One region of the Providencia manganoxydans genome, then DNA from elsewhere that is predicted to be linked to it. Evidence: predicted binding sites of a transcription regulator. Region 1 holds the regulator's gene; each other region holds the start of a gene.
What was found. The regulator CRP, encoded in region 1, controls carbon source genes, mostly activating them, when cyclic AMP is high. The targets are predictions, from matches to a motif close to ATGTGANNNNNNTCACAT.
Positions count from the first base shown of each region.

Region 2: the regulator CRP is predicted to act here: its motif matches at 4,134-4,151, upstream of adhE (bifunctional acetaldehyde-CoA/alcohol dehydrogenase).
Region 3: the regulator CRP is predicted to act here: its motif matches at 1,729-1,746, upstream of udp (uridine phosphorylase).

Region 1 covers NZ_CP067099.1:437,126-447,798, forward strand. Annotated here, with positions in the region: gene JI723_RS01910 (aminodeoxychorismate synthase component II) at 1-21, shown strand, start outside; gene argD (bifunctional acetylornithine/succinyldiaminopimelate transaminase) at 410-1,627, shown strand; gene JI723_RS01920 (helix-turn-helix domain-containing protein) at 1,803-2,600, shown strand; gene JI723_RS01925 (MFS transporter) at 2,597-3,787, shown strand; gene JI723_RS01930 (HlyD family secretion protein) at 3,864-7,319, opposite strand; gene crp (cAMP-activated global transcriptional regulator CRP) at 7,517-8,149, opposite strand; gene JI723_RS01940 (OsmC family protein) at 8,571-8,975, shown strand; gene JI723_RS01945 (phosphoribulokinase) at 9,047-9,913, opposite strand; gene JI723_RS01950 (YheU family protein) at 9,973-10,191, opposite strand; gene JI723_RS01955 (hydrolase) at 10,188-10,673, opposite strand, start outside.
Region 2 covers NZ_CP067099.1:2,182,118-2,192,790, reverse strand. Annotated here, with positions in the region: gene oppA (oligopeptide ABC transporter substrate-binding protein OppA) at 1-753, opposite strand, end outside; gene JI723_RS09735 (ABC transporter substrate-binding protein) at 873-2,432, opposite strand; gene JI723_RS09730 (YchE family NAAT transporter) at 3,109-3,753, opposite strand; gene adhE (bifunctional acetaldehyde-CoA/alcohol dehydrogenase) at 4,374-7,037, shown strand; one part of gene JI723_RS09720 (IS3 family transposase) at 7,075-7,937, opposite strand; one part of gene JI723_RS09720 (IS3 family transposase) at 7,937-8,285, opposite strand; gene JI723_RS09715 (thymidine kinase) at 8,450-9,079, opposite strand; gene hns (histone-like nucleoid-structuring protein H-NS) at 9,630-10,040, shown strand; gene galU (UTP--glucose-1-phosphate uridylyltransferase GalU) at 10,467-10,673, opposite strand, start outside.
Region 3 covers NZ_CP067099.1:710,020-720,692, forward strand. Annotated here, with positions in the region: gene denD (D-erythronate dehydrogenase) at 1-217, shown strand, start outside; gene JI723_RS03070 (GntP family permease) at 228-1,604, shown strand; gene udp (uridine phosphorylase) at 1,873-2,628, shown strand; gene JI723_RS03080 (tyrosine-protein phosphatase) at 2,836-3,618, shown strand; gene JI723_RS03085 (DedA family protein) at 3,689-4,219, shown strand; gene rmuC (DNA recombination protein RmuC) at 4,323-5,678, shown strand; gene ubiE (bifunctional demethylmenaquinone methyltransferase/2-methoxy-6-polyprenyl-1,4-benzoquinol methylase UbiE) at 5,756-6,511, shown strand; gene JI723_RS03100 (ubiquinone biosynthesis accessory factor UbiJ) at 6,513-7,166, shown strand; gene ubiB (ubiquinone biosynthesis regulatory protein kinase UbiB) at 7,153-8,787, shown strand; gene tatA (twin-arginine translocase TatA/TatE family subunit) at 8,901-9,191, shown strand; gene tatB (Sec-independent protein translocase protein TatB) at 9,195-9,731, shown strand; gene tatC (Sec-independent protein translocase subunit TatC) at 9,735-10,499, shown strand; gene rfaH (transcription/translation regulatory transformer protein RfaH) at 10,548-10,673, opposite strand, start outside.

The DNA of each region.
Region 1 (10,673 bases):
AATAACTTTTTAAAGTATTAGGATTATTGATCTTTAAAGATGAATTTTTATTCGAATTCAAGATATTTTTGCTAAGGTGAGAGGTTGGCTGCCTAGTGAACTAGGTAAGAGCCTCTCAATAGAGCATCAAATAATGAACGGATCATCAGGACGGCATTCAAGCATCATTTTAACTTAAACCTCAATGAACCCGTCTATTAAGAATTATAAATCAGCCAAATAGACTGTTTTTTAATTCTGTCTAGCTGTAAAAAATAGCAGCAAAGATCCACGGACTCTGACTATTACTTACCTCAGTAAAAAATAAAATTTACACTATCACCTGCTTAGCTATTGCGCTTTTGTGATTTTTTATTCATATTTAATGCTTATATTTTCACTTTGCACTAAATAAAAGTAGGTGAGGGGTATGAAACAACAACAAGCAGTGAATCGGCAGACTTATGATCAGGTCATTTTACCTATTTATTCTCCCGCTGAGTTTATTCCTGTACGCGGAGAAGGTAGCCGAGTATGGGATCAGCAAGGTAAAGAATACATTGATTTTGCTGGTGGTATTGCGGTACTTGCACTAGGTCATTGCCATCCTGCTTTAGTTGCTGCGGTTCGCGAACAAAGCGAAAAGTTATGGCATCTTAGTAATATTTTTACTAATGAGCCTACCTTGGTTTTAGCACAAAAACTGATTGATGCTACATTTGCGGAGCGTGTTTTTTTTGCTAACTCAGGGGCGGAAGCGAATGAGGCTGCTTTTAAATTAGCGCGTCATTACGCTATCACTAAATATAATCCGTATAAAACGAAGATCATCGCATTTAAACAAGCGTTTCATGGGCGCACTCTCTTTACCGTATCTGTTGGTGGACAAGCGAAGTATGCGGATGGTTTTGGCCCAAAACCCGCTGATATTATTCATGTGCCGTTTAATGATCTTGAGGCTGTGAAAGCGGTTATCGATGAAAATACCTGTGCTGTCGTTCTGGAGCCTGTTCAAGGTGAAGGTGGTGTAACTGCTGCAACGCAAGAGTTTATGCAGGGTGTGCGTAAGCTATGTGACGATAATCAAGCATTGTTAGTGTTTGATGAAATACAAAGCGGTATGGGGCGTACAGGGCATTTGTTCTCTTATATGCATTATGGTGTGACTCCAGATATTTTGACCACTGCAAAAGCACTTGGTGGAGGATTCCCAATTAGTGCGATGTTAACGACTAATGAAATCGCTAAGGCAATGGGGCCGGGTACTCACGGTACTACCTATGGCGGTAATCCACTGGCTTGTGCGGTCGGTAATGCGGCATTTGATATTATTAATACCAAAGAAGTCCTTGATGGTGTTGCTAAGCGCCGTGAATTATTTGTATCTCATTTAAATAAACTCAACCAGCAATATGACATATTCTCTGAAATCAGAGGGATGGGATTACTCATTGGTGCTGAATTAAAGGGTAAATTAAAAGAACGTTCTAAAGATATTCTACAGGCTTGTGCTGTTGAAGGATTAATGATGTTAAATGCAGGGCCGAATGTATTACGTTTTACACCATCATTAATTATCTCAGAAGAAGAGATTAATCAAGGTATGGTGAAATTAAATAAAGCGATTGATAGTTTAATTAACAACTAAGTTCTTGGGCTCTCAATTAAATTATTTTTTTTGAGAGCTATTTATTTTATTTTTATTTATTTATAAATCATCAGTTAAATATGTTCTTTTTAGGTGAGAATGGCATTCTCATCCTATTTTTTATATGTTAAATGTATGTTTCTGCATTTCACTAATAAAGTATGGGATGGTAATAATGGATATTGAAAGTATTTCTCTGGAAAAAGGATGTTTTAGCTTTAAAGATGACTTTGCGAATTGTTTTGATTGGAATGATATTGGTTTTTCCTTTTCAAAAATTGATTTAAATACTAAGGAAGTAAGCACATTATCAAGTAATTATGAGTGGCTTTTAATGTATTGGGATGCGGATTTAGATCTAAGTATTAGTGAAAGACTTGGGGCTGGCATTCAATGTTGGAATGATTATTCAAATGCTCATATGTCTACATTGTCTAAAACGCAGAAAAATAAATTTAAATTAGATTTTTGTTTTAATCATAAAGATGTATTTGAAGTGGCATCAATTAATTCAAATAAAGAATTATCTGTAGCTGATATAATTAAAATTCATAAGCACCGCCATATCATCTCGGATTATGCAGATAGGTTATGGAAAAATTACCAACAGATGGTTTTACCAATGCGAGAAAGTATTTCATTACCTATTATTGGGATTGAAGGCGAAGAAACAAAGCAACAGCCTATTGATATTCACGGCTTTATGAAATTTGGAGATGTGCGTTTTACTCGAAAAGAAATGATAACTATCTGTATGTTGCTTTCTCAATGCCGAATTAAGGAAATTAGTGCTATTCAAGGGTGCTCTGAAAACTCAGAGCATAAACGCATCATGAATATCAAAGAGAAGCTGGGTTGTCCTCATGCCTCACCGAGTGGTTTATTTAAAGCATTTAAAGAACGTGGTATTACATTAGCTTGTTTAGATACATTAATTACTCTGAAAAATATTCAACAAGGAAATAAAAAATGAAATGGAAATTCAGATTAGGAGCGGTAGCAGGGAATACTTTAGAATATTATGATATTGCCGTATTTGCTGCAATATCTGTATATTTAAGTGCGGAATTAGAACGATTAGGTTACTCTTCAGCGACTGAAATGGTATGGGGAATATTTGCATTACGTTTTCTGGCTAGACCTATTGGTGGTTATGTAATTGGTCGCTATGCCGATCGAGTGGGTAAAAAGCCCGCTTTAGTCTTTACCAGTTTACTTACTGGGACTGCAACCTTATGTATGGCAATATTGCCGATTCAATTATTAGGTTCATATACGCCTATCGCGATTTTAATGTTGCAATTAATATTATCTTTTAGCTTCGGTGGCGAATATCCCTCATTAATCACCTACTTACTTAATAATATTTCTGAAAAAGAATGCTCTAAAGTTTCTTCATTAATTGTTGGTAGCTCAATAATTGGTGTCATTATTTCATTAGCAGTTGTGTTAGTTTTAGAAAATCAATTAACCGTAGAAATGATGCAGTCAATTGGTTGGCGTATACCCTTACTATTAGGTTTGGTGAATATTGCCATTAGCTTTTGGTTTCGCTTAAAATTACCAGATCAACCACTGGTAGAAAAACGCAACAATAAAATGAGTGGGTTTAAAATATTACAGATATTTTTATTAACTGTACCTGGGACTGTTACGTTTTATTCGCAAAATATCTCATCCTCTATACTAAGCGAACATTTACAACTCGGCGAACTGAAAAGTCTATATTCAATTGTATTATCAAGTCTTTTATTGGTCTTTATGCTAATTTGTGGATGGTTAACCGATAAATACAGTTCACCACAAAAAATATTTAGACTGGGTGTATTTGGTATGGTGTTGCTTTCTATTCCATTGTATTTTGCAATGAGCAGTGGAATAATGATTTTGGTGTCTATTGCTCAATTAATTATAATTATCAATGGGGCAATGATATTATGTAATTTATCTGCAATACTGTTCTCAATTTCTGGTGGGCAGACGGTAGTTCTTGCTGTTGGTTATAATTTAGCAACAACCTTTATCGGTGGGATAACGCCGTTGGTGATTAGCTATTTGGTTGGTATCAATGTCGGCTATGTAGGGGGCTTTATTGCTTTATGTGGTTTGACGTTCTTGCTATCAAGCTCTTTATCTAAAAGTTATCAATTAGCATCGTAATTTGAATTATAAATCCGCCCCAGTGTAAAATAGGGGCGATTTATCTTAATTTTAATTATTTATATATCTTGTCATACTATTCATTTTCATGCTTGTCTTTTTCTTCTTTATTTTCATCGTCTCTTCTTTTCTTACTTGAGCCACTTTTCCCTGATACTAGGGATATAAGAGTAGGTCGCTGAAGATTAATCGCTGTTATATTTTTATAAAAAGGTAAATTTAAAATTTCCTTTAACTTTTTATACTGCTCTTTATTGATCGTTGGTAATGAATAACGGGGAGCCTCCGCGATTTTATTCAATAATATAGACTCTTTTTCATTAAGATTTGATGGGAAATTTGATTTTTGGATTTCATTTAATGCATGATACTCCCCTTCTGTCATGTAACTTGGTAAACCTTGAGTCAGTAGACTAGGACTATATTTCGTATAGATAAGTTTTTCTTTATTCTGAGTAGGGCTTGTCTTTTTTACTGATTTTGTTGTATTAGCTGTAGCTTTTAGTGTAGATATTTTTGTTTGAGAAAGGGGAATGGTTTTATTATCCTCTTCTAATGAGGGGGATATTGTATTTGCAAGTGTTAACGTAATGGTAGACGCTTTTTTTGTCTCCGTCATTGAAGAAATATCCGTCTGTATTCCTTGAGTCATTTTAGCTGGATTTTTTTGTTGTGCCACTGTAAATGGCTCAGTTTGTACAGCACGATCTTGTGTTATTGAGTTATCTGTTTTTTTATTTGTAGCTAATGAATGAGCAAGAAGAATACTAGGCGAATAGCGTGTTTTATTTATTATAGCGAGGTCAAGTGCTGATATTATTTTTGATTCTTCTACCTCTGATAATTGTTCTATCATTTCTGATAGATTTTTTTTAATATTATTAAATTGATAGTTTGTTTTATTTGGAATGTCTTTGCTCAATAATTTAGCTTTCTCTATCAATTGGTTTGTTTTTGTCATAGATGGATATAAGCTTTTTTCTTGAACAACAGATTTTTTCTTCTCAGGGAAATCGTTTCTATTTGTGTTGGTGGTAGGAAATCTGGTTTTTTTTTCAAGTTGAGGTGAACCATTATCATAGTCGTCATTATCATTATTATATTTAGTTGCATATGGACAATATGATTTTGATATCGTCAATTTATTAATCTCTTCAGATATGTCAATATAATTCTCTGGCTGTACAGGTGCTATTGATAAACGTGTATCATTTTGATTTTGGGAAAGGTTGTTTTTATTCATTGAAATTGGGTTTTGAACTTTACCCAGATTTGATATAACAGAAGTATCCTTATAATCATAATCATTTTCTTCATCAGAAGAAAATGCATCATCACTCTCTATATCTCTTTCAAATTTTTTTTCATAAAAAGACGGATCGATAAAACCAGAATGGTTACCTATTTTATTTGATTCTGTCTGTATTTCAGCGGATTGCTGCGCCTCGGTAACTTTGGAATACTCGGTTTGTGTCTGCTTGGTGAAAGTGGCCAGTACCGCTTGCTTTTGTTCAAAGAGGACTTGAGCCGCTTTTTTCTGGCTTTCGGTCTGTTGCTGGGCCAGTTTAAGGGCTTCTTGGCTCGCTTGCAGCTGGATTTTCATCTGCTCCAGCGCGGCTTGTGCGTTATCAAAAGCTTGTTTGTGGGTTTGTACTTGTTTGGTGAAAGCGTCCAATTCCAATTGTTTTTGGTTAAGGAGCGTTTGAGCCATTTTAAGGTTTTCATTGGTCTGTTGCAGTTGTTTTTCAGTATCTCTTTGGATCTGCTTTTGAGTAGATAGCTCTGCTTCCTTCTGCTCCAAAGCATTATCAAGTGTTTGTTTGTCGGTTTGTGTCTGCTTAGTGAAAGCGTTCAGGGGTGTTTGATTTTGTTTTTCAGTAAAGATATCCCAGCTTATTTCATCAAAGGGATCATCATAATAGCTTTGGATATCTTCCATATCTGAGAATTCTTCATCAATATAAAAACTATTGACTGAATCAAGATCATCATCTTGGCCATCCATATCACTAAATGAGTCATTATCAAGATTTCTCTGTAATACGTTTAAATAGACATTATGATTATCTAATCCACTAATATAATGAGCTAATAATTCTGTTATATCTTGGCCTTCAATAGGGGAATTTAAGAAGTTTTTGGGAGATATTGTGATAATAACCTCAAAATTATCTATATTTATAATATAACGATGTCGAGTTTCCTTATTATGAGCACTGGTGAGATAATCTTCAATATTATTAAATATTGAAGAGAGCAATTTGGCGTCTTTATCTACACCTACCTGCATATTCTCTACTGGGTCTTTGTTGGGAGATTTATTTAAGGCCGAATTTTTCATCTGACTCTTGAAAGTGTTATCCGATAATCGTTTCCGAAGTGCTTCACTTAGCGCCAACGATGGTAGTGTGTTTCTATCGAGTGTACTGGGTCGGCTAGCATTTTTTGGAACAAGCATGAGTGAACTATCTGGTGTTTTCTCTACCACAGATAATTTTCCACTCTGGCTTGCCGTTCTGCTTGGGGAATAGGAAGAGAGGGACGTTTGAATTTCTTCTGCATACGTCAGTGTTCTTCCGTTAGTGATTGCTGGAGTTGATTCGGTTGTTTGAGAGGCGATTTGTTGTTGAGCAGGAGCACCTTTGTTAATTTGTGAAGTCACTTTGGGCTGGGAAGAGGTGTTTTGCTCAATCTTTTGAATTATTTCTTTTACATGACTCAATGTTGGATTGTCATTATAAGATGCTGTAGGTTCAGCTCGTGAGCTATCATCATTTAAAATAAAGTCATTACTCTGTTTTTCACGTTGTTGAGTATTAGCGAGTATGGGTAGAGTCATTTTATTTGCTTTATTTGAAATTAGACTCGGTTTTTTCTCGATGGACTGTTTTGCTCGGTCAGTGTTGTTTTCTTTGTTTGAAGAAAAAGGCGCTATGTGAGTCTTTTGTTCAACCTCCTGAAGAGCGGGAGGAGTGTGCAACATCAAAGGCGCTGATTGAGATAAAGTATCAGATCCTAAGGTCGCTTCTGGCGGAACTCTTCCAACTTGTACGGGGTTAGCTTTTTTTTTCGTGTTAGGCGTTTCGTTTAGAGTACTCTTACTTCCTTGATTTTCATCATGTTTAGTGGGTAAGGTATGCTTAGTTTGTTTTGATAATAAATCATTTGCGTCAACCTCATCTGGGTTATGCTGTATCTCGATCCGTTGTTCTGTTTGGGTTGCGATATTTTTTGTCATAGGAGAAGCAAGTTCTATTTGTGTTACTTTATCTATTTTGCCTGAACAATTATTATCGTTATTAATTAATGTATTGGTTGTCGATGAAGTCGAACTTAATTTTTTAGCATTAGCACTCTTTGTTTTATAGTTTATATTTATCGTTAAATTGATATTGGCAACGTTTTTTATATTATAAACAATGTTATTTACCATTTTCCCTATTTCAACAAAGTTCATTTCATTCAGAGTATCATTAAGTGTTCTTTGATTGATGAAAGATGGTTTATTAATTGTTATCGTGAGCTCGACCATAAATTAAAAATTCCTTAAACAATAAATTAAGTGATTGTTTTTAATATTATGTGACTGATAATTATTTAAATATAAAGAAACGCGGCTAGACGATAACGAGTATCGCAAAATGATTGCAACAGAAAGTGATAGGATATTGATACAATTAGAGGCAAAAAATAACCCTGCATCACAAGGATAGAGGGTTATTTTAAATGTTAGCGAGTTCCGTAGACGACAATCGTTTTGCCGTGCGCAGAGATCAAGTTTTGATCTTCTAGCATCTTCAAGATACGGCCAACAGTTTCACGCGAACAGCCAACAATTTGACCAATTTCTTGGCGTGTAATTTTGATTTGCATACCATCCGGATGGGTCATTGCATCTGGTTGTTTTGCTAAATTAAGTAGTGTTTGAGCAATACGGCCTGTCACATCTAAGAATGCGAGGTTACCCACTTTTTCTGATGTGGTTTGTAGGCGGCTTGCCATTTGCGCAGAAAGACGCATAAGAATGTCAGGATTAACCTGAATAAGTTGACGGAATTTTTTGTAAGAAATTTCAGCGACTTCACAGGCGCTTTTTGCTCTTACCCAGGCAGAACGTTCTTGCCCTTCTTCAAATAACCCTAGTTCACCAATGAAATCTCCCTGATTTAAATAGGAGAGGATCATTTCTTTGCCTTCTTCATCTTTGATTAAAACAGCCACTGAACCTTTAACGATGTAGTAAAGAGTCTCTGCTTTTTCACCCTGATGGATCAGTGTGCTCTTGGATGGATACTTATGAATATGGCAGTGTGACAAAAACCATTCAAGAGTAGGGTCTGTTTGTGGCTTGCCGAGAACCATTAGCGTTATCCTCTGTATGTTAATACAGCCTCCGGTCAACCATAACCAGAAAGCTGGTTTTTAAAGTCACTATCTTAGCATATTAACCATAATGTAAGTTAATACCAGTACTATAATATACTCATCATGCTTCAAGTTGCCGCGTTGTTGATTACGTTTACTTGCACTAGCGACATAGTTTTCTATGCTCTTCGCGATTTGTTCACTTATTGCCTAGCTGCATCTCGAATCATTTAGAGTGTATAATCAATTGAAACCCTGAGTTTTGATCTTGCTCCTATCAGGTGATAGTTTGTTTGTAACATAATAAACCTAGAAAGTCTCGGCTTTATCGCTTCAGCTACTTAAAGTGTCGATTCGATTGAAAGCATTTATGTAACAATGTTATCTTTTATACAAATTTTTTCTAGGGGAATAAATAATGGAAGCGAGAGTTAAGTGGGTTGAAGGACTTTCTTTTTTAGGTGAGTCCGCCTCTGGTCATCAAGTAATGATGGATGGTAATTCAGGTGATAAAGCACCTAGCCCAATGGAAATGGTATTGATGGCAGTAGGTGGATGCAGCTCAGTGGATGTGGTATCTATTTTACAAAAAGGCCGTAATAACGTTAGTGGTTGTGAAGTTAAATTAACCTCACAGCGTCGTGATGAGGCTCCTCGTTATTTCACTCATATTAATTTGCATTTTATTGTAACAGGCACTGATTTAACGGAAAAAGTGGTTGAACGTGCAGTTCAACTTTCGGCTGAGAAATATTGCTCGGTATCTTTGATGTTAGAAAAAGCTGTGAAAGTTACTCATAGTTTTGAAATTAAAACTCAATAATTTTTTATTATATATATTATTTTTTTAATTATGATGCTTATTAATTTAAAATAAGCATCATGTATTAACTATTAATCGTGTTTTTGTTTAATTAACTTCTCAACAATAGGGGTCATGATTAACTCCATTGCTAACCCTAATTTCCCTCCCGGCACAACAATAGTATTCATAGCTGAAATAAATGAACCGCTTAACATGGAAAGTAAATAAGGAAAATCAATTTGTTCGAGCCCTCTAAAACGGATAACAATAAAACTTTCATCTTGTGATGGTATCGCTTTAGCAGAGAAAGGGTTTGAGGTATCTACGGTTGGTACACGTTGGAAATTAATATGAGTTCGTGAGAATTGTGGGGTTATATAATTAATATAATCACCCATTGAGCGAACTACCGAGTCCATCACTGCTTCTCGTGAATGCCCTCGTTCTGTGGTGTCTCGGATCAGCTTCTGGATCCATTCAAGGTTAACGATAGGCACAACCCCAACCAGTAAATCAACATGGCGAGCAACATTGTTTTCAGGTGTGACAACACCGCCATGTAACCCTTCATAGAATAAAATATCACTATTAGGTGGTAGGGGTTCCCATGGCGTAAAGGTACCCGGCTGTAAGCCATAGGGAACAGCTTCATCGTAGGTATGAAGGTATTTACGTGATTTACCACTACCCTGTTGGCTGTATTCTAAAAGCGTCTGCTCTAACAGGGAGAAGTCATTTGCTTCAGGGCCGAAATAGCTGATATGGCGGCCTTGTTCTCTGGCTTTTCTAATTGCCATATCCATTTCAGGGCGAGTATAACGATGAAAACTATCACCTTCTAAAGTTGCAGGTTGGATATTTAATTGATGGAATATTTTACGAAATGCTTGGCTGGTCGAAGTGGTTCCTGCACCACTAGACCCAGTGATTGCAATAATTGGATGTTTTTTGGACATCATGGACTCCCTGTGTTGCGCTTGCGTCCATGCTAAACCGAGCCATGAGCGAAACGGGGTTACGGGCGAAACTGACTGTTAGGCATAAAATTAACAGATTCATGCAACTCTGACCAGACTAGCACAATCTCTCCGGATGCCAATTGGCGTTTCACATCATCAACTTTTTGCTGTAATGACTTTTCGTGTTCCCCATAATCGGTTCCTTCACGTAATACATAGGACTCGATTAGGTTTTCCAATGTATCTGGATCTAAATCTTTCCAAGGGATAATCATGATTTTGTATTGCCTAAATAAGACGCTAACCACTGCGGAATACGTTTTTCTAACCACATTTCTGGTTTTCTCAATGTGCCACTAACGAAACCGACATGCCCCCCATGTTCTGTCATTTGATATTCAATATTGGCAGGTAAATGCGCTAAATCAGGAACAACTTCTGGCGCCATAAAAGGGTCATCTTTAGCGTGAATAATCAGGGTAGGCTTAGTAATGCGTGGTAATCGAGGAAGAGCACTACACTTTTGATAATAGTCTGTAGCATCTTCGAAACCATGGATCCTTGCTGTGATCACATCATCAAACTCACGGATCCGTTTTAGTTGTTTTAATTGCAACAAATTAAGAGGTAATGAACCAGGGTAGCGCACCAGCTTACGGGTAGCATTACGCTTTAAACCATTAAGCAAATAACGTTGATAAAACTGCGAGAACCCTTTTTCCATTCGTATAGAGCATGGCTCTAACATTAATGGAGC
Region 2 (10,673 bases), 1.7 Mb from region 1:
GGTAACTTCAGATGAAATAGGTAAGAACGTAACCTGATCAATAATTGTATTTTGGTTATCCCAATAAGTAGGACTGCGCTCTAATACAATACGTTCGTTAACAGTCCAGTCTTTTAGTTTATAAGCACCATTACCAACAAAGTTTTGTGGTTGTGTCCACTTAGCACCATATTTTTCAATCACTTTTTTATTTACTGGCGACATTGAGGAGTGGATTAATAATTTAGGGATATAAGGAACGGCCTCGCTAAGTTCAAGCACTAGCGTATGGTCGTCTAATGCTTTAACTCCCAGCTCCGAAGGTTTTTTCTTACCGGTAATAATGTCATCAACATTATTGATATGTGCATATTGGAGGTAACTTGCATATGGAGAGGCAGTATCTGGATCAACTATACGTTGGAAACTATAGACAAAATCATGAGCGGTGACCGGATCACCATTTGACCACTTAGCATCATCACGAATTTTAAATGTCCACTCTTTGAAGTCTTTATTATCCCAACTCACTGCCGAGCCCGGTAAAATTTCTCCATTTGGCCCAACAATGGTTAACCCTTCAAACAGATCACGTGCCAGCGCAGATTCAGGAACCCCTTCGATTTTATGAGGGTCAAGAGATTGTGGCTCTGAGCCATTATTGCGCACCATGACTTGCTTTTCTGCAAGCTCAACACCTGCTGGAACGGTTGCTGCAAAACTGCTAGTGATCCCTGTTGCCATTAAGCCAGTAGCAACGCCTAATGCAACCATGGTTTTATGAATTTGTTTACTCATCTTATCCGTTACTCCCATACCATACTTAATTGTTATGTTGTTGATTGTGATGCTTACCAACTCGGTAAACTGTTTTTGTAATTATTTAATAAATATTAATTAGATTGATTTATATATAACCGCTTAACATCCATATAATCAAGAGGGTCTTTTCCTTTAAATCCTCCAACTGATGGATTAACTAAGCGAACACTGACTCGGTAATAAACAGGAATAATCGTTGAATCATGATCAAGCAGTGCTTCCGCTTGCTGATAAATTTGTTTCCGTGACTCATCATTCGGTGCAATCAATGCTTTCTCTAACAGGGAATCAAATTGTGCGCTTTTATAGAATGTGGTGTTATTACTACTATCTGAAAGCATCATATTTAAAAATGCAGAAGGTTCATTGTAATCCGCGCACCACGTCGCACGTGCCACATCATAATTTCCATCGTGGCGGCTTTGTAATGAGGTTTTCCACTCTTGATTTTGCAGTTCTACTTCTGCTCCAATGTTTTTCTTCCACATTGAAGCGGCTACGATCGCTTGCTGTTTATTTTGATCAGATGTGTTGTAAAGCAGTGAGAATTTAAGAGGATTAGCTTGGCTATAGCCTGCATCCGCAAGAAGCTCTTTAGCCTTCTGATAACGTTTTTCATCACTCCATGTCGCCCACTCTGGTGGCGAAAAATCTCCATTGTTAATAAATGTTGGAGTGAATCCATATGCGACGATTTGACCTTGCGCCATGATTTTATCGGTAATGGTTTTTCTATCTAACCCAAGTTTAAGTGCCTCACGTACCCTTGGATCAGTAAATGGTGGCTTGTTGTTATTAATTTCATAATAAAAAGTGCATAGATAAGGACGAACGTATAATTCATTTGGCCGTTCAGTTTGCATTTTTTTATAAATTACTGGTGGAATGGCTGAGTTACTAATATTGATTTCACCACTGCGATATCGATTAACATCACTGACTTCCGATGAAATGGCTAAAAAAATTGCTTCATCAATTTGAGTGTTTTGATTATCCCAATACTGTGGGTTACGCTTCAGAACAATGCGTTCATTAACTATCCATTTATCTAATAAATATGCACCGTTACCAATAAAATTATTAGGCTGAGTCCATTTATCACCATATTTCTCAATCGCTTTTTTATTGACCGGTTTCATTGGTGTATGGCTGAGCATATCAATAAAATAAGGAACTGGATGACTCAATGTGACTTGTAGATGTTTATCATCAAGTGCTTTGACACCAAGTGTCTCAATGGGCTTTTCGCCTTTTAAAATTTCTGCTGCATTTTCAATATAGGCACTTTGCAAGTAACTCGTATAGGGTGACCCCGTTTTAGGATCTGCTAATCGCTGCCAACTATAAACAAAATCTTGAGCTGTTACTGGTGTGCCATCACTCCATTTGACACCATCACGAAGTGTGAATATCCATGTTTTATAGTGATCATTTGACCAACTCTCAGCAACGCCAGGGGTTACTTTTCCATCAACATCCGTGTAAACCAACCCTTCAAGCAAATTCATAATAATGCTCGACTCTGGAGAGCCTTCGACTTTATGAGGATCCAGTGACGCCACCTCAGAGCCATTATTAATTGTAATAACTTGTTTAGTTTCTGATGCTACCGGTTTGCTGTAAGCCTGCATTGCAATAAAAAAAATAGGCAGTGAACACAAACTCTTTTTAAGAAAATTCATTATCACCCTCGACATTTATTGGTGTTGTTACAGCAAAATTCAACATCCGATTTATTATTTTACATTGTGGTAGGCGCCTAACTTAGGAGCATACCTTCCTCTTTTAAGATTAGTTTTGATAATTCAAAATTAGGGGTCATAATACGTTACAAGCCATTAACATCACATACGGACTTTAGCTCAATTAAAGCAAACAAAAAGTCTCACACCTCGTCAAGTAGTGGATTTATCTGTTATGGGCCAATTTAGTAAGCTAGTGTCTGTTTAAACATATCATTAACATTGCGTAAATTAAATAGCGTAAAAATTTACTCAGCTCACATTTCCTTACTTTTTATGCCTTCTTTGACAAAAAATGCGGCATATTATTATAATCAACCGCGATCATTAGCAGTACAAAATAACAGCATATTAATGCGCGCAACCTATTTTATTTTTGTGACTATTATCGGTTAAAACTATATTGCTAGTTTATTGATTTAATTTATAAGAAAAGAAATAAACTGATTTTTTTTAGTAGGTCGTGTTTAGTCGGAATACTATTACTAATATAGAATAGTTCTAATTAACCATCACCTAGGCGATAGTTAATTAGATTAAATTATTCATATTATGATGAGAGATGTTATAGCAGGCCGGGAAATATCGCTTTAACGCCTGTGACAATAAACTCAATTCCCAAGGACATCAAAAGTAATCCCATAATACGTGTCACAACGTTAATCCCTGTTTGCCCTAAATAACGGACGAGCAAAGATGCCGAACGGAACAATAGCCAACAACAAAATGCAAACACAATACTGGTTAGCGCTAATCCGACAAAATTCTGCCAACCATTCCAGCGTGATGACCAAACAATACAAGAACTGATAGCCCCTGGGCCCGCCATCAAAGGCAGTGCTAAAGGAACAACACCAATACTGTCTCGTACTGCTGTTTCTGTTTTTTCTTGTTTATTCTGTTTATCTTCACCAATTTTTCCACTGATCATTGACATGGCAATAGTCACAATCAATATCCCCCCAGCGATACGAAAGGAATCAATGGAAATGCCAAATAATTGGAGAATTGAGTCACCGATCAATAAAGATGTACATAAAATGATAGCCACTGAGGTATTTGCTATCGTATTTGTTTTATTACGCCCTGCACTGCTTTGGTAATTAGTCATACTAATAAACACAGGCAAGATCCCGACTGGGTTTACTAACGCAAATAAACCGATAAAAAACTTTATATAGCCTGATAAATCAAGTAATCCTGCACCCACACACTCACACCTTAATCAAGGATCTCATTTGAGAAGCAAAATACACACTCGCCATTCTTCAAAACACCACTTGGCGATGAATGACAACACTATCTATTCACGCTAATCGCCATATTTTAATAGCCATAAAGCTCTAGCACTAACCATTTAGTTGTGCCTCGAATTATTTTTAGTGCGACTATTATAGTTTATCATTAAATACAGGAAATACATTTCACTAGACACTATTTTACTTATTAAATCTGTTCACTTAAGCCAAATTTACTTTAAAAGTGTTTTTTATCTAAACGATTAATAAAATAGTTTAGTGTTAGGTCAATTTTAGATAATCAGGAATAAAAGCCAAATTTGGCTTGCTGAAAGGAGTCAGCTTTGGGTTTTTGTGATTTAGATCACATCAATAAACCTAAATAATGTTAATCTATTCTTAACTGATAGAGAGAGTTGATTTAAGGGAAATAAGTTTTTCGCATTGATTTTAAAGCTTTTTAAGCCAATAAGCGGATAAACAGAATAGAATAATAAATATAAACTATAATTATCTACTAAATTTTGTTGTGTTGTTTCGGATGCACTGCTCATTGGCTTAAAAAGTTTAACATTTATCAGGAGTAATCTCTATGTCAGTAACTAATGTTACCGAACTCAATGACCTCGTTGCTCGTGTCAAAAAAGCTCAGCGTGAATTTGCTAACTTCTCTCAGGAGCAAGTTGACCGTATTTTCCGCGCCGCAGCGCTTGCCGCAGCAGATGCTCGTATCCCTCTAGCCAAGCTTGCCGTTGAAGAATCAGGAATGGGTATTGTGGAAGATAAAGTGATTAAAAACCACTTTGCTTCTGAATATATCTACAATGCCTATAAAGATGAAAAAACCTGTGGTGTGCTTTCTGAAGACCCAACGTTTGGCACAATTACTATCGCTGAACCTATCGGTATTATCTGTGGTATTGTGCCAACAACCAACCCAACTTCAACCGCTATTTTTAAATCACTAATTAGTTTAAAAACGCGTAATGCGATCATTTTTTCCCCACACCCTCGCGCAAAAAATGCAACCAACAAAGCCGCTGAGATTGTATTAAAAGCAGCGATTGAAGCGGGTGCACCAAAAGATATTATTGGCTGGATTGATGCCCCTTCCGTTGAGTTATCCAATGCTCTTATGCATCACGATGACATTAATTTGATCTTGGCAACAGGTGGGCCTGGCATGGTAAAAGCTGCCTACAGTTCAGGTAAACCAGCAATTGGTGTTGGTGCAGGTAATACACCGGTTGTTATTGATGAAACGGCTGACATCAAACGTGCTGTCGCTTCAATTCTAATGTCAAAAACATTCGACAACGGTGTGATCTGTGCTTCTGAACAATCGGTCGTTGTGGTAGATGAAATTTATAACCAAGTACGCGAGCGTTTTTCTAGCCATGGTGGCTATATTCTGCAAGGCAAAGAGTTAAAAGCAGTTCAAGAAGTTATTTTGAAAAATGGCAGTCTCAATGCTGCTATTGTTGGGCAACCGGCATATAAAATTGCTGAAATGGCCGGAATTTCTGTACCTGAAACGACTAAGATCCTGATCGGTGAAGTCAAAGTTATCGACGACTCTGAGCCATTTGCTCATGAAAAACTGTCCCCGTTACTGGCGATGTATCGCGCTAAAAACTTTGAAGAAGCCGTAGAAAAAGCTGAACTGCTGGTTGAAATGGGTGGTATTGGTCATACCTCTTGTTTATATACAGATCAAGATAATCAGACAGCTCGCGTTAACTACTTCGGCGTGAAAATGAAAACAGCACGTATCTTAATCAATACCCCAGCTTCACAAGGTGGTATCGGTGATTTATATAACTTTAAATTAGCGCCTTCTCTCACATTAGGTTGTGGTTCTTGGGGTGGTAACTCAATCTCAGAAAACGTAGGACCAAAACATTTAATCAATACTAAGACTGTGGCGAAAAGAGCTGAAAATATGTTATGGCATAAACTTCCTAACTCCATTTATTTCCGCCGTGGTTGTCTTCCAATTGCACTTGAAGAAATTGCGACTGACGGTGCAAAACGTGCATTTATTGTCACGGATGGCTATTTATTCAATAATGGCTATGTTGATGAAGTCATCAACGTTCTAAAACAACACCATATAGAAACGGATGTGTTCTTTGAAGTTGAAGCAGATCCAACACTCAGCGTAGTGCGTAAAGGTGCCGCACAAATGAATGCCTTCAAACCTGATGTTATTATTGCATTAGGTGGTGGTTCACCTATGGACGCAGCAAAAATCATGTGGGTGATGTATGAGCACCCTGAAACCCACTTTGAAGAACTTGCACTCCGCTTTATGGATATTCGTAAACGTATCCATCGTTTCCCTAAAATGGGTGTGAAGGCTAAATTAGTCGCTATTACTACAACATCGGGTACGGGTTCTGAAGTGACGCCATTTGCTGTTGTGACAGATGATAAAACGGGCCAAAAATACCCATTAGCTGACTACGCACTAACCCCAAATATGGCGATTGTCGATGCTAACTTGGTGATGCATATGCCTAAATCATTGACTGCTTTTGGTGGTTTGGATGCGGTTACCCACGCTTTAGAAGCTTATGTTTCTGTTCTTGCAAACGAATATTCCGATGGGCAAGCATTGCAAGCACTCAATCTATTAAAAGAGTACTTACCAGCAAGTTACCATGAAGGCGCTAAAAACCCAGTAGCAAGGGAACGAGTTCATAACGCGGCAACAATTGCAGGTATTGCATTTGCTAACGCATTTTTAGGTGTATGCCACTCAATGGCGCATAAACTTGGTTCTGAGTTCCATATTCCACATGGTTTAGCAAACGCCCTATTGATTAGTAATGTTATCCGTTATAACGCTAACGATAATCCAACTAAACAAACAGCCTTTAGCCAATATGATCGCCCACAAGCTCGTCGTCGCTATGCAGAAGTTGCTGACCACCTAGGTTTGACTAAAGCCGGTGATCGCACTGATGTAAAAATTGAAAAATTATTAGCTTGGCTTGAAGAAATAAAAGCAGATTTAGGTATTCCTAAATCAATACGTGAAACGGGTGTACCTGAAGCGGATTTCTTAGCTCATGTCGATAAGCTTTCTGAAGACGCATTTGATGACCAATGTACTGGTGCTAACCCTCGCTACCCATTAATATCAGAGCTCAAACAACTGTTGTTAGATTCTTATTATGGCCGCGAGTTTAGCGAACAAACTATAGCAGCACTGGCTACAGCAAAAGCCGAGAAAAAAAGCACAAAGAAATAATTAAGTATGACTAGTCCTGATATAGGTTGACAACTTTTCAGGTATAAAATGCTCGATGAACCTCATCGGGCGTTTTATAGTTTAATGATAAATGAGGTCGCCTTTCATTATAAATCTGTATTGATTCTTCAACCAACCTCCTAGCCTGTTCTAAATTTCTCGGCTTTATTAACAAATATTCCATTTTTAATATCCCATTGACTCGCTCTGCTAATGCATTTTGATAACAGTCATAGCCATCCGTCATAGAACATTGAATATTATGTTTTTTATGGATTTCCTGATATTCCGACGAACAGTATTGTAAGCCTCGATCTGAATGATGGATCAAGGTCGTGGTTGAACTTCGTTTTTTTAATGCTTGTACAAATGATTTCTTGACGGCTTTTGTTTTCATATTGTCATCAAGATGATAACCCACTATTTTTCGCGAATAAGCATCGGTGATCAGACTTAAATAAGTATCTCCTTCGTGTGTGGATAAATACGTAATATCAGCAACCCACAGTTGCTCCGGTTGTGAAGGGATAAACCCTGATTTAATTAAATTTGGATGTCGATGAAATCGATGATGACTCAATGTTGTTCGATGATATGACCGCTTATTAGGCACTAATAAGCGATGTTCTCTCAACAAAGAAAATAATCGGTCACGACCAATAATTAATTGTTTTTGTTTCAAAAGAAAGTGTAATTTTCTCACCCCAAGCCTAGGGTGAACTGTTCGCTCAGATTTCACAGCACAAACAATAATTGCATCTAATTTTTTCCGCTTATCAGACGTATCTTGACGTTTGTAATAGGCTTGCCGAGTGATTTTCATAAAACGACAAGCTTTGGTTACGGTGAGTTTTTCAACCGTTTTTTCCTTAATAACTCGGCTTTGCGCTTTTTTGAGAGGCGAACTCCAAAATCCCTATCCATCACTTTGACAACCGCCTCAAAAAAATCAGCTTTGAGCTGCATCTCCTCAAGCTCTTTTTCAAGGGCTTTAATGCGTTGTTCAGGTGTTTGTTGCTCCGAGGTTTGGTTCATAGCAGCACCTTTATAAAGAGTATTGGGCGTACCTTCCGACCAATCTAATCTACCATGCTTACGTAACCAAACCAAAACAGTTGAACGCCCCTGTATGCCATATCGATATTGAGCTTGTTTATAGGTGAGCTCGCCTTTTTCTACTTGGTCAACAACCGCCAGTTTAAAGGCAAGAGAATAATCACGTTGAGTTCGTTTACCTATTGGTTTCATTACACTCTCCAATTTTAGATTGGAAAAGTGTCAACTTTATTTAGGACCGGTCAGTAATAATATAAAAGGCACTGATTAGCTCAGTGCCTTTTATTTTGGTTTAAAAAACACTTAATCCCATACGAATAATTGTTAAATAATTTAAGATTAATCATTCAACTCAATTAGTTAAAGTTAATTGGTTTTTTAGGTATCACACCCTCATTCATGAGTTTTGCTTGTTCAATTGCTTCTGTATGATGCTTACGGCAAACAGAGATATATTTTTCATTACCCCCTATATCAACCTGTGCACCTTCATACATAGGAATACCATCACTCCCAACTCTTAACACTTTATTTGCCTTACGGCCGCAATAACATACCGTTTTTAATTCAACTAATTTATCAGCCCAAGCTAATAAATATTGGCTACCAATAAACAATTCGCCCAAAAAGTCAGTTCTTAACCCATAACATAAAACCGGTATATCCAAGTTATCCACAATATCGCAGAGTTGCTCAACTTGCTGTTTCGTTAAAAATTGACACTCATCAATTAAAACACAATGTACTTTTTGTGTGCAATTCTCACTTTTAATGATCTCTGCCATATTTGTTATAGGCGAAAATAAAAGCGCTTCCGCAGATAAACCAATTCGCGATGAAACCTTACCCAGCGCAAAGCGATTATCGATTTCCGCCGTAAAGATCAACGTACGCATACCACGCTCATTATAGTTATAAGAAGATTGTAGCAAAGACGTCGATTTTCCTGCATTCATTGCTGAATAGTAAAAATATAGCTGAGCCATCAGCCTAGTTCCTCTAAATTAATAAACAGGATAATTTTACCATAAAACATGTTATTAGATTAACAATCATCATCAGTTGACACTTAAAATGATGAAAGTAATAACGCTGACCACTATAGAACAATAAGATTTTATACCGATACTCTGCTGCTTTCGCTCCTATAACGGGTGAAATAACCGATTATCTTTTACAAAATATAGCTTTATTACTTCAAACATATAGCTAATTAGCTGTATCAAAAAAAGAAAATTTACGTTTAGACTCTCTTATTTGATACTTTTCTGCTAATAACACCCTACTGTTTACCACTAGGCATACCGAATTAAACCCGTAAAATTGATGCTAATTGAATCTGTTTTTTTCATTAGTTTGGATATTGATAATACTGGTATATATATATCAGTTAAAAGTTAATATTTCTTTTGTAAAAAAATTGCTTTTGGTAAAGATAACTTTTAAACTAATAGTGTAAATTAGCTATTGCAGAAAATAAAATAGCATTCTATTATTAGTGTACACAGGCCAACAATTAAATTTGAGACCAGGAAAATGAGCGAATCTTTAAAAGCATTAAATAACATCCGTACTCTTCGAGCTCAAGCAAGAGAAATTGCTTTAGAATCACTAGAAGAAATGCTGGAAAAATTAACTGTCGTTGTTGAAGAACGTCGTGAAGAAGAAAGCCTAGTTCGTGCAGAACAAGAAGAACGTACCCGTAAACTGGAAAAAGTTCGTGAAATGATTCTGGAACAAGGCGTTGATCTAAACGAGCTGCTACAAACTATGGATTCAGGTAAAGGCACTGGCACTCGTGCTAAACGTGCTGCACGTCCTGCTAAATATAAATATGTTGATGAAAATGGCGAAACTAAAACTTGGACTGGTCAGGGTCGTACCCCAGCAGTTATCAAATTGGCCATTGAAGAACAAGGTAAATCTTTAGACGATTTCTTAATCTAAGAACCTTATACTTATTCATAAAACACCCTTATATAGGGTGTTTTTTTTATCCACCATTTTAGCCTAGCTATTACTCATTGAATAATTAATATTTCACTCATTAAATAGGTCTATGACCAAATATTTCATACTCGTCAACACGCGAAGATATTACTTTAGATGCCAATTCATCTATCATAATTTGTTTTTAATCTAATTAAAAAAAGTAAAGTTATGTAATTTCACATTAGGTTCTCAAGTGCCTGATTGCATAATTAATGTATGTTTTAGCTATAAAAAAACAACCTATTTCATAGATAAATATGTAAATAATATCAAGCTATAATTTACATTAGTCACTAAACAACATTTAAAGACACCCAAATGTTAAAAAAAAAGCCAACTTCAAAAGTCAGCTTTTATTAACTACCACAAGAAAAAATCACTTTACTTGGAATTAGTAGGCTTACTTAATTTTGTCGATAAATTAGCAATCCATTCAGAAAAATCCTTACCTAATGTATCGTGCTGTAAACCATATTCGACAAATGCTTTCATGTAGCCTAATTTGTTACCACAATCATGGCTCTTACCACGTAGGTGATAGGCTTCTACTGACTCATTATTTTCCATCATAATGGCAATAGCGTCTGT
Region 3 (10,673 bases), 270 kb from region 1:
TACTGTTCAAGGCATGATCGACGCACTACGCGATGTTGCAGGTCAGAAAGCGGTTGATCTGATCCGCTTTGAACCAGACGAAGCGATCAATCGTATTGTTGCCAGCTGGCCGGGTAAATTTGATATTAGCCGTGCATTAGGTCTGGGTTTCCGTGCTGATGGTTCGTTTGCGGATGCCATTCGTTCATTCATCACTCACCATGGCTCACAGCAATAGGGGATAAGCGATGTCCTATATTCCTATTATTGGCCTCGCGGTGGCCATATTTGTCCTGATTTTCTTGGTATTACGAACGCGTATTCATGCGTTACTTGCCATGTTGATTGCAGCAGCAATTGCCGGTATTTCAGGTGGATTGACCGCAGCAGAAACCGTCACTGTTATTACAAAAGGGTTTGGTACTACACTTGGCAGTATCGGTATTGTTATCGGCCTAGGGGTCATGATGGGAAGGGTACTGGAAGTCTCGGGTGCCGCTGAACAGATAGCATATAGCTTTATCCGTTGGTTAGGTAAAAAACGTGAAGAATGGGCGCTGGCGATCACCGGTTATATCGTGAGTATTCCCATTTTCGTTGATTCGGCTTTCGTTATTCTCTATCCATTGGCGAAAGCACTGGCAAAAAACGGTAAACGTAACCTATTAACCTTAGGGGTTGCACTCGCGGGTGGTCTGGTCGTTACTCACCATACTGTTCCGCCAACACCGGGGCCTCTGGGCGTTGCAGGGATTTTCGGCGTTGATATTGGTGCAATGATCTTAACGGGTATGACACTCGCACTCCCTTGTGTGATTGGTATCGTATTGTATGCGAAGTGGTTAGCGGTTAAATACCCTGAATTCATGCCAGATGAAAGTGGCAATGCTGATCTGAAAGAAATTCATGATCGCTATATGGAAGAGAAAGCGAACAAACCATTGCCAAGCTTATTCTTATCCGTACTACCTATTGTTACACCAATCCTGCTGATTTTTATTAATGCAGTGAATGGTTTATTACTGAAAACAGCAACCTTCCAAGGAATGGAAAGTAACTGGTATTTCCAAACGTTTGAATTCCTTGGTGCTCCGATTATTGCACTTTCAATTAGTGTGTTAATTGCAGTGTATACATTGATGCCAACAGCAACGAAAGAAGAAGTCATCGACCGTATGGAAGAAGGCTTGCAATCAGCGGGGATCATCTTGCTGGTAACAGGTGCTGGTGGTGCATTAGGTGCAGTATTACGCGACAGCGGTACAGGGAATATTTTAGCAGAGCATGTAGCGAGTTTGCCAATCACTCCAGTGCTGATCCCGTTTATTATTGCGACCTTAGTTCGCTTAATTCAAGGTTCAGGCACGGTAGCGATGATCACTGCGGCTTCTATTTCAGCGCCAATTATTAGCCAAATTCCAGACATTAACCTACTGGTTGCTGCGCAAGCTGCCACAATGGGGTCACTGTTCTTTGGTTATTTTAATGACAGCCTTTACTGGGTTGTGAATAGAATGATGGGTATTAAGGACGTTAAACAACAGATGATGGTCTGGTCTATCCCAACAACGATAGCGTGGGCAATCGGTCTGGTGGGCGTTCTGATCCTTGATGTAGTTCTCTGATAGTTAGCTATCTTTTATTTTGCCAATAATCAAAAGCACCATTCGTAGTTTGAATGGTGCTTTTTTATTAGTTTTTTTCATATCGTCTATACTGATTGCATAATTGAATGAGGATTAACATTTATTGTGATCTAAATCTCTTCTTGGTGAAACGTTATTGTTTTGTTTTTCATTAAAAGTGACCAAAGTCACTAAATGGTTTAGGGTTTACCGCTATATTACTTATAACGTATAAATTCAATGATGCCATTGTGTAAAGGAGTTTGATATGTCTGATGTATTCCACTTAGGCTTGAAAAAGAGTGACCTACAGGGTGCTACTGTTGCTATTGTTCCCGGTGATCCTAAACGTGTAGAAAAAATTGCACGCCTGATGGATAACCCAGTACATCTAGCTTCTTTGCGTGAGTTTACCTCTTGGCGTGGTGAGCTTGATGGTAAAGCGGTGATTGTGTGCTCAACCGGTATTGGTGGTCCTTCAACCTCTATTGCTGTGGAAGAGTTGGCACAATTAGGGATCCGTACTTTCTTACGTATTGGTACCACCGGTGCTATCCAAGAAAATATCAATGTCGGTGATGTATTAGTGACAACTGCGGCGGTGCGTTTAGATGGCGCTAGCCAGCACTTTGCTCCGCTAGAATACCCAGCAGTTGCTGACTTTACTTGTACGAATGCCCTTTACGATGCGGCCAAAGAGGCTGGCGCAACAGTGCATGTAGGTGTGACGGCATCATCAGATACTTTCTACCCAGGTCAAGAGCGCTATGATACCTATACCGGCCGCGTTATGCGCCATTTCAGAGGCTCGATGAAAGAGTGGCAAGACATGGGCGTGATGAACTATGAAATGGAATCAGCAACATTGCTCACCATGTGCTCTAGCCAAGGCCTACGCGCAGGTATGGTTGCGGGTGTAATCGTTAACCGCACACAACAAGAAATTCCAGACGAAGCACTTTTGAAAAAAACCGAAGGTAATGTTCTTAGCATTGTAGTTGAAGCGGCTCGTCGACTACTGTAGTCCCTTATTATTGGCTCGTTTGCGTTACTTTCACTCGGTTGTGGATAAAACGTAGGCGGGCTTAGTTATTCCTCTCTCTTTCTTTGATTTTCTTTGTGTAAGTCATTTTATTGATACCTGCTGAAATGCAGGTATTTTTTCCTATTTTATTTAAGCCATAATCTGTTATGGTTTTCATAGCAATCAATATTATAGGTACTGATAATTATGACAAACACACCTTACTTACACCCTTCAGTATTACCTTTGAAAGGTGGAATTAACTTTCGTGATCTTGGCGGAAAAAAACTGGCGAATGGTAACAAAATTAAAGCGGGGATCCTCTTCCGTTCAGGGGCACTTGACCGCCTAACTGAAAGCGATCTCGCTATTCTACAAGCACAAAATCTCTATCAAATATTGGATTATCGTGATGTGGCAGAAATCAAATCCAAACCAGATTTGATCTGGGATGGCGCTCATTATGTTAATGCCCCCGCGAACCCTATGGCTGATGAAGTCAGTGCTGATTTAGATAAACTCACGCCAGAAATGTTGGAACAATTTGATCCAAAAGTTTTTATGGGGCGTTTGTATGAACTACTGCCTTTAAATAACCCTGCTTATCACCAATTAGTTGATATGTTAAAACATCCTGAAAAAGGGGGAATTGTTCAGCATTGCGCCGTGGGCAAAGATAGAACGGGTGTAGGCTCTGCATTGGTTCTTTTCGCGCTTGGTGCCGATCTAAATACTGTGATGGATGACTATTTACTGACCAATGAAACCTTAGCCCCATTTCGTGAATACTTATTAAAAGAGCATGCACAGAGAATGAGTGAAAGTGTGGTGAAAAAGTTTGAATATGTTTATTCCGTGCGTGAAGAGTTTCTCATGACAGCGATAAATAGTATAAATAGCCATTATGGTAGTATCGATCAGTGGTTAAAGGTTGACTTAGGTTTGGATAATACTGGAAGAGAACAATTACAGAGTTATTTCCTCGAGTAATTAGTATAGGATTGGTTTATTTCATATGAGTTAAAGTATTAAGCCAATCAATTGTTAAGGAGGAAAGCGTATGACATTGAATGAAATTGTCGCGGTGGTCACTGATTTTACTCGTGCTCATGAAATATGGGCACTGCCAATCATTTTCTTCCTCGCTTTTGGTGAGTCTTTAGCTTTTCTCTCTTTGCTGCTTCCTGCAACAGTTATTCTATTAGGGCTTGGTGCGCTAATCGGTGAAAGTGGTATTTTATTTTGGCCAGTTTGGTTGGCTGCAACCTTAGGGGCATTTTTTGGCGACTGGCTCTCATACTGGTTTGGCTTCCATTATAAAGACAATGTTCGCAAGATGTGGCCTATTTCTCGTAAACCTCAAATGATCGACCGTGGTCAACACTTCTTTAATCGTTGGGGGGTATGGAGCGTATTTTTAGGGCGCTTCTTTGGGCCATTTAGAGCAGTTGTTCCTCTGGTTGCTGGTATCTGTAAAATGCCTAAACGCTATTTCCAAGCCGCAAATATTGTTTCAGCCATGATTTGGGCGTTTGGCATACTCGCTCCTGGGGCATTTGGATTGCGTTGGTTAGCACAATGGATGGGATAAGTTGCGAAGACGTTCGCAGTTTTTTTGTGATGTAAATTACTTCTGGACAGATATACAGTATCCGATTACTTTACATTGGATCTCATAATGTAAGGATTTAACTGTGGATACCTCTCTTTTATATGGGGTGATTGGCGCCCTTGGTGGTATTTTAGTCGGCGGCTTGGCTGTCTGGTTGTCTATTGCACAAAAATTGAGCCAAAAAGAACAAGATCTGCAACAACTTCATCGTCAACTAGCGGCAAGTGACGAAAAAAACACCCATCTTTCCGAATGGAAAAATGAGTATGAGCGGCTTGATCAAGAACTAAGAACATTAAGAGATATCAATCGAGAGCAAGAAGCTGAGCTGCGGGAAATCACCACACGTTTCGAACAAAACCAATTAGCAAATGAAGAAAAACAGCGCTTATTACAAAATAGTGAGCAACGCTTAACTACACAATTTGAAAATCTTGCTAACCGTATTTTTGAGCAAAGTGAGCGTCGTGCTTCAGAGCAGCAGCAGAAAAGTTTACTCGCGATGTTGTCGCCATTTCGAGAGCAACTTGAAGGTTTTCGTCAGCAAGTTCAGCAAAGTTTTGGTGAAGAAGCGAAAGAACGGCACACTCTGGCCTATGAAATTCGTCAATTACAGCAATTAAACAATCAAATGACCAAAGAAACGGTCAACTTAACCCGCGCGTTAAAAGGTGATAATAAGATACAAGGAAATTGGGGGGAGACCATCCTTGCTCGTATCTTAGAAGCGTCGGGTTTGCGTAAAGGTAGTGAGTTTGAAACCCAAGTTAGCATTAACACTGGCTATAATAGCCGCTACCAGCCAGATGTGATTATTCGTTTACCCGAAGGGAAAGACGTTGTGGTTGATGCTAAAATGTCTTTAGTTGCTTATGAGAACTATTTCAACAGTGATGACCCTGATGAGCAAGCAAATGCCATTAAAAATCACATCGCGTCGATTCGTAATCATATGCGAATATTGAGCCGTAAAGACTATCATCAGCTACCGGGCGTACGTTCACTTGATTATGTGCTTATGTTTATCCCTATTGAACCTGCTTATTTACTTGCTTTAAAAGAATCGCCCGAGCTACTCGATGAAGGAATAAAACAGAATATCATGTTAGTTTGCCCATCAACTTTGCTTGTTGCGGTACGAACGATTAATAATTTATGGCGTTATGAGCGACAAGGGCAAAATGCGCAAGAAATTGCGGCGAAAGCCGCTAAAATGTATGACAAGCTTCGTCTGTTTGTCGAGGATATGCAGTTATTAGGAACCAGCCTTGATAAAGCCGATCATGCTTATCAATCAGCAATGAAACGTTTAGCGGAAGGGCGAGGGAATTTAATCAGCCAAGCTGAAAGCTTTAAAGAAATGGGCGTTGAGGTTAAGCAACCTATTTCACCTCAATTGGTGGATAAATCAGATAAGCCATATTGTGCGGAATCTTAGACTTCTTAATAGGGTTTTACTGCAAAGGCTGTTACACTTCGTACAAAAGTTTTGAATTATAAACAGGCATAATAGAAATGACAGAACCATCAAAAGAAACCATTGATTTTGGTTTCCGCACAGTAGGCAAAGAAGATAAAGTTGGCCTAGTGGCAAATGTTTTTCACTCTGTGGCATCAAAATATGACTTGATGAATGATTTAATGTCTTTTGGTATTCATCGTGTCTGGAAACGTTTTACTATCGAAGCGAGTGGTGTACGTCGTAACCAACGTGTACTTGATCTTGCTGGTGGAACGGGTGACTTAACGGCAAAATTTTCGCGTCTTGTCGGTGAAAAAGGTGAGGTTGTTCTCGCAGACATCAACGACTCGATGCTAAAAATGGGTCGTGAAAAATTACGTGACCTTGGTATCGTAGGCAACGTAAGCTATGTTCAGGCTAATGCTGAAGAATTACCATTCCCTGATAATTATTTTGATTGCATCACTATCTCATTTGGTTTGCGTAACGTGACTGATAAAGACAAAGCGTTGCGTTCTATGTATCGAGTGTTAAAACCAGGTGGGCGTTTGCTGGTTCTTGAATTCTCTAAGCCTATCATTGAGCCTTTGAATAAAGCTTATGATGCTTATTCATTCCATGTTCTTCCTCGTATTGGGCAGGCGATTGTCGGCGATCCTGATAGTTATCGTTATCTTGCAGAGTCAATCCGTATGCATCCTGACCAAGAGACACTTAAGTCAATGATGGAGAACGCAGGATTAGAACAAGTTTCTTACACCAATATGACTGGCGGTATCGTTGCATTGCATAAAGGGTTTAAATTCTAAGATGGAAGCCACATCAGCACAGGCAGAAAGCCAAAATACAGTATTATATTCTTTAATGACCGCCTTTATGGAAACGTCTTTGAATCACATGTTATTCAAAGAGGCGGTCTTAAAACCAGCTCGAGTTCGCTTAGCTGGTAAAGTCATGTCTATTGACTTAAAAGAGTTTAATAAAACGCTGACGCTGATTTTTACAGATAACCATGTTGATGTATTAAGCCAATGGCATGAACCTGCGGATTGCACGATCAAAACATCGCTATTTACACTAATTAAGCTTAAAGATAAGCAGCAACTTTCTCAATTAATCAACAGTGGTGACATTGTTATTGAGGGAGATATGCAGGTTGTACAACACTGGTCTTCATTACTGGATATGGCCATCTGGGATCCTGCTCATTATTTGTCTCCGTATTTAGGGGATGTAGCAGCTCAAGGTCTCAGTCAAGTGTTTAGAAAAGGTGCAGGTCTTGTCTCTCGCCTAGTTGCCCAGCAAAAAACCTATATAAAAGACACGCTACTTGAAGAGTGGAAAATGGCTCCAAATCCACTCGAACTTGCTTATTTTAGCGATGAAATTGAACAAGTCTCTGATTCACTTGATGAATTGGAAAAACGATTGAGCAAGTTGGAGGAGAAGAATGACGCCCGGTGAAATAAAACGTCTCTACTTTATTATTCGGGTATTCCTCTCGTATGGCTTAGATGAATTAATCCCCAAAATTAAGTTAACCTTACCACTGCGTATTGGGCGTTTTGGTTTTTTTTGGATTAAAAATCAGCATCAAGGTAAAGAGCTTGGCGAACGCTTACGTTTGGCTTTACAGGAGCTTGGCCCTGTATGGATTAAGTTCGGTCAAATGCTCTCTACTCGTCGTGATCTCTTCCCACCGGCTATCGCTGACCAACTTTCACTATTACAAGACAAAGTCGCTAGTTTCGATGGTAAATTAGCACGTCAATATATTGAAGAATCGCTCGGCGGACCATTAGAACAATGGTTTGATGATTTCGATGAAAAAGCATTAGCATCAGCCTCTATTGCTCAGGTTCACACGGCAAAACTTAAAGAAAATGGCAAAGAAATCGTTTTAAAAGTCATTCGCCCTGATATTTTGCCTATTATCAAAGCTGATGTGAAATTGATGTATCGTATCGCTAATTGGGTGCCATTATTACCGGATGGACGTCGTTTACGCCCTAAAGAAGTGGTTCGTGAATACGAAAAAACGTTAATTGATGAATTAAATCTTTTGCGTGAATCAGCGAATGCGATCCAATTACGGCGTAATTTTGAAAATAGCTCAATGTTATATATACCTGAAGTATATGCGGATTATTGTCGTGAAAATGTCATGGTGATGGAGCGTATTTATGGTATTCCAGTCTCTGATATTACTGCTCTAAAAGCACAAGGGACTAACATGAAGATCTTGGCAGAAAGGGGCGTTAAAGTCTTCTTTACTCAAGTTTTTCGTGACAGCTTTTTCCATGCTGATATGCATCCAGGAAATATTTTTGTTAGTTATGAGCACCCTGAAGATCCACTTTATATTGGCATCGACTGTGGTATTGTCGGGTCATTAAATAAAGAAGATAAGCGTTATCTTGCGGAAAACTTTATTGCCTTTTTTAATCGTGACTATCGTAAAGTTGCTGAGCTGCATGTTGATTCAGGTTGGGTGCCTGCTGATACTAATGTTGAAGACTTTGAGTTTGCGATTAGAACTGTTTGTGAGCCTATTTTTGAAAAGCCACTGGCAGAAATATCGTTTGGGCATGTGTTGCTGAATCTCTTTAACACCGCTCGTCGATTTAATATGGAAGTTCAGCCTCAATTGGTATTGTTGCAAAAAACGTTACTTTACGTAGAAGGTTTAGGTCGTCAATTATACCCACAACTGGATTTATGGAAGACAGCTAAACCTTTCTTAGAAGACTGGATACATAGCCAAGTTGGACTTCCTGCAATTACCAAAGCGTTAAAAGAAAAAGCACCTTATTGGGCTGAAAAAATGCCTGAAATCCCTGATTTAATTTATGGTGCTTTACGTCAACATAAGTTTTTGCAATCAAATATTGAGCAACTCGCTGAACAATTGAAGGATCAGCGTAGCAAACAACGCAAATCGCAATACCTATTAGGAATTGGTGCAACATTTATCCTTTGTGGCAGTTTATTCTTTATTTCGGACTCTATAAGGATGGCGATAGCATTTATGTCTGCGGGGGCGTTGTCATGGGTTATTGGCTGGTGTAAATCAGGGAAAAATTAAGTAAACCTTGTTTTGCGACAAGTTTATAAGCCTGTGAATATTTCCGTATTGCTGCTAGGTTGTATATAATGGGATTAATAACTATTGATCCCACTTTTACAGAGGTATAAACAATGGAATCAACTATTGCAACGGCTGCTTTTGGTAGCCCTTGGCAACTTATCATTATTGCTCTACTTATTATTTTAATTTTCGGCACCAAAAAACTGCGTTCTCTGGGTTCGGATTTAGGCGAGTCATTGAAAGGCTTTAAAAAAGCGATGAATGATGATGAAGCTGCTAAGTCTGCAAAAGAAGAGCAAGAGAAACAAGATGCTGATTTTGCAACCAAAAATATTACAGAGCAACAGGCTACCGAAAAGAAAGATAGTCCAGTTGAGAGCAAAAACAAAGAGCAGGGTTAAACCGTGTTTGACATAGGTTTCAGTGAACTGCTGCTTGTTGCAGTTATAGGCCTTGTTGTACTGGGCCCTGAGCGTCTACCAGTAGCAGTAAGAACTGTTGCTGGTTGGATCCGTGCTATGCGCTCATTAGCTGCTAATGTGCAAAATGAATTGTCACAAGAGCTGAAATTACAAGAACTGCAAGAGACGTTGAAAAAAGTTGAGGAGAAAGCTGGTATGGAAACGCTTTCTCCTGAGCTAAAACAATCGATGGATGAACTCCGTCAAGCTGCCCAGTCTTTAAAATCGGGCTATCAAGCAACGACTGATAGTGTGGAAAGTGAATTGCAGAAAGCCAAAGAATTAACTGACAACTATGACAGTGCGGTTAAAGATGCGCAAACAACAGTTTCACAAACACAAGAGTCAGATCCTGATCCTGAATATGCAGCCAAAATGGCGGAAGTTGTTGAGGAGCCTGCATCTACCAAAGGTGAAAGCAGTCCAGAAGACAATGTTGACGCAAAGAAAAACCCTAATCAGATAGAAAGCGAAAAATAGAACATGGCTGTAAATGATACTCAACCACTTATTAGCCACCTAATTGAATTAAGGAAGCGGCTACTAAACTGTTTGATCACGGTTTTAATTGTATTTGCTGCTCTGGCTTACTTTTCAAATGATATTTATCGGCTAGTTGCTGCTCCTTTGATTGATAAGCTGCCTGTTGGCTCTCAAATGAGTGCAACCGACGTGGCATCCACATTCTTTACCCCAATTAAGCTAACGATGATGGTATCGGTATTTCTTTCGATACCTGTGATCCTTTATCAAATTTGGGCATTTATCGCGCCTGCGTTATATAAACATGAACGTAGATTGATGCTGCCTTTATTGGTTTCTAGTAGTTTCCTTTTCTATTTGGGAATGGCATTCGCCTATTTTGTGGTTTTCCCATTAGCATTTGGTTTCTTTGTCAAAACTACTCCTGATAGCGTTAATTTTATTCCTGATATTAGTAAATATCTGAGTTTTGTGATGACGCTATTTATGGCATTTGGTGCAGCATTTGAAGTGCCTATAGCCATTATTCTATTATGTTGGACTGGTGTTACAACACCTGAATCATTAAAGCGCAAACGCCCATACATTTTAGTCGGTGCTTTTATTATTGGGATGTTTTTGACGCCACCAGACGTGCTATCTCAAACGTTACTTGCAGTTCCAATGTATTTGCTATTTGAGCTTGGCGTTCTTCTTTCCAATTTCTATGTTGGTAAAGGCCGACGTAAACCGGAAAATGACGAAGAAGAGCACGATGAGCAGTAAAATATAGCCAATTGATTAAAACCCACATGATTGTGGGTTTTTTTGTTTTTACTGAGGTAGTTTTTTGAATTGGGTATTATCAAGAACCTTGGTGACACTCTTATTCAAGATATTAAGTAAGAGGATTGATCGTGTTTCGCCATTGGGTTCGTCGTATATGGCTTGAATACCTGC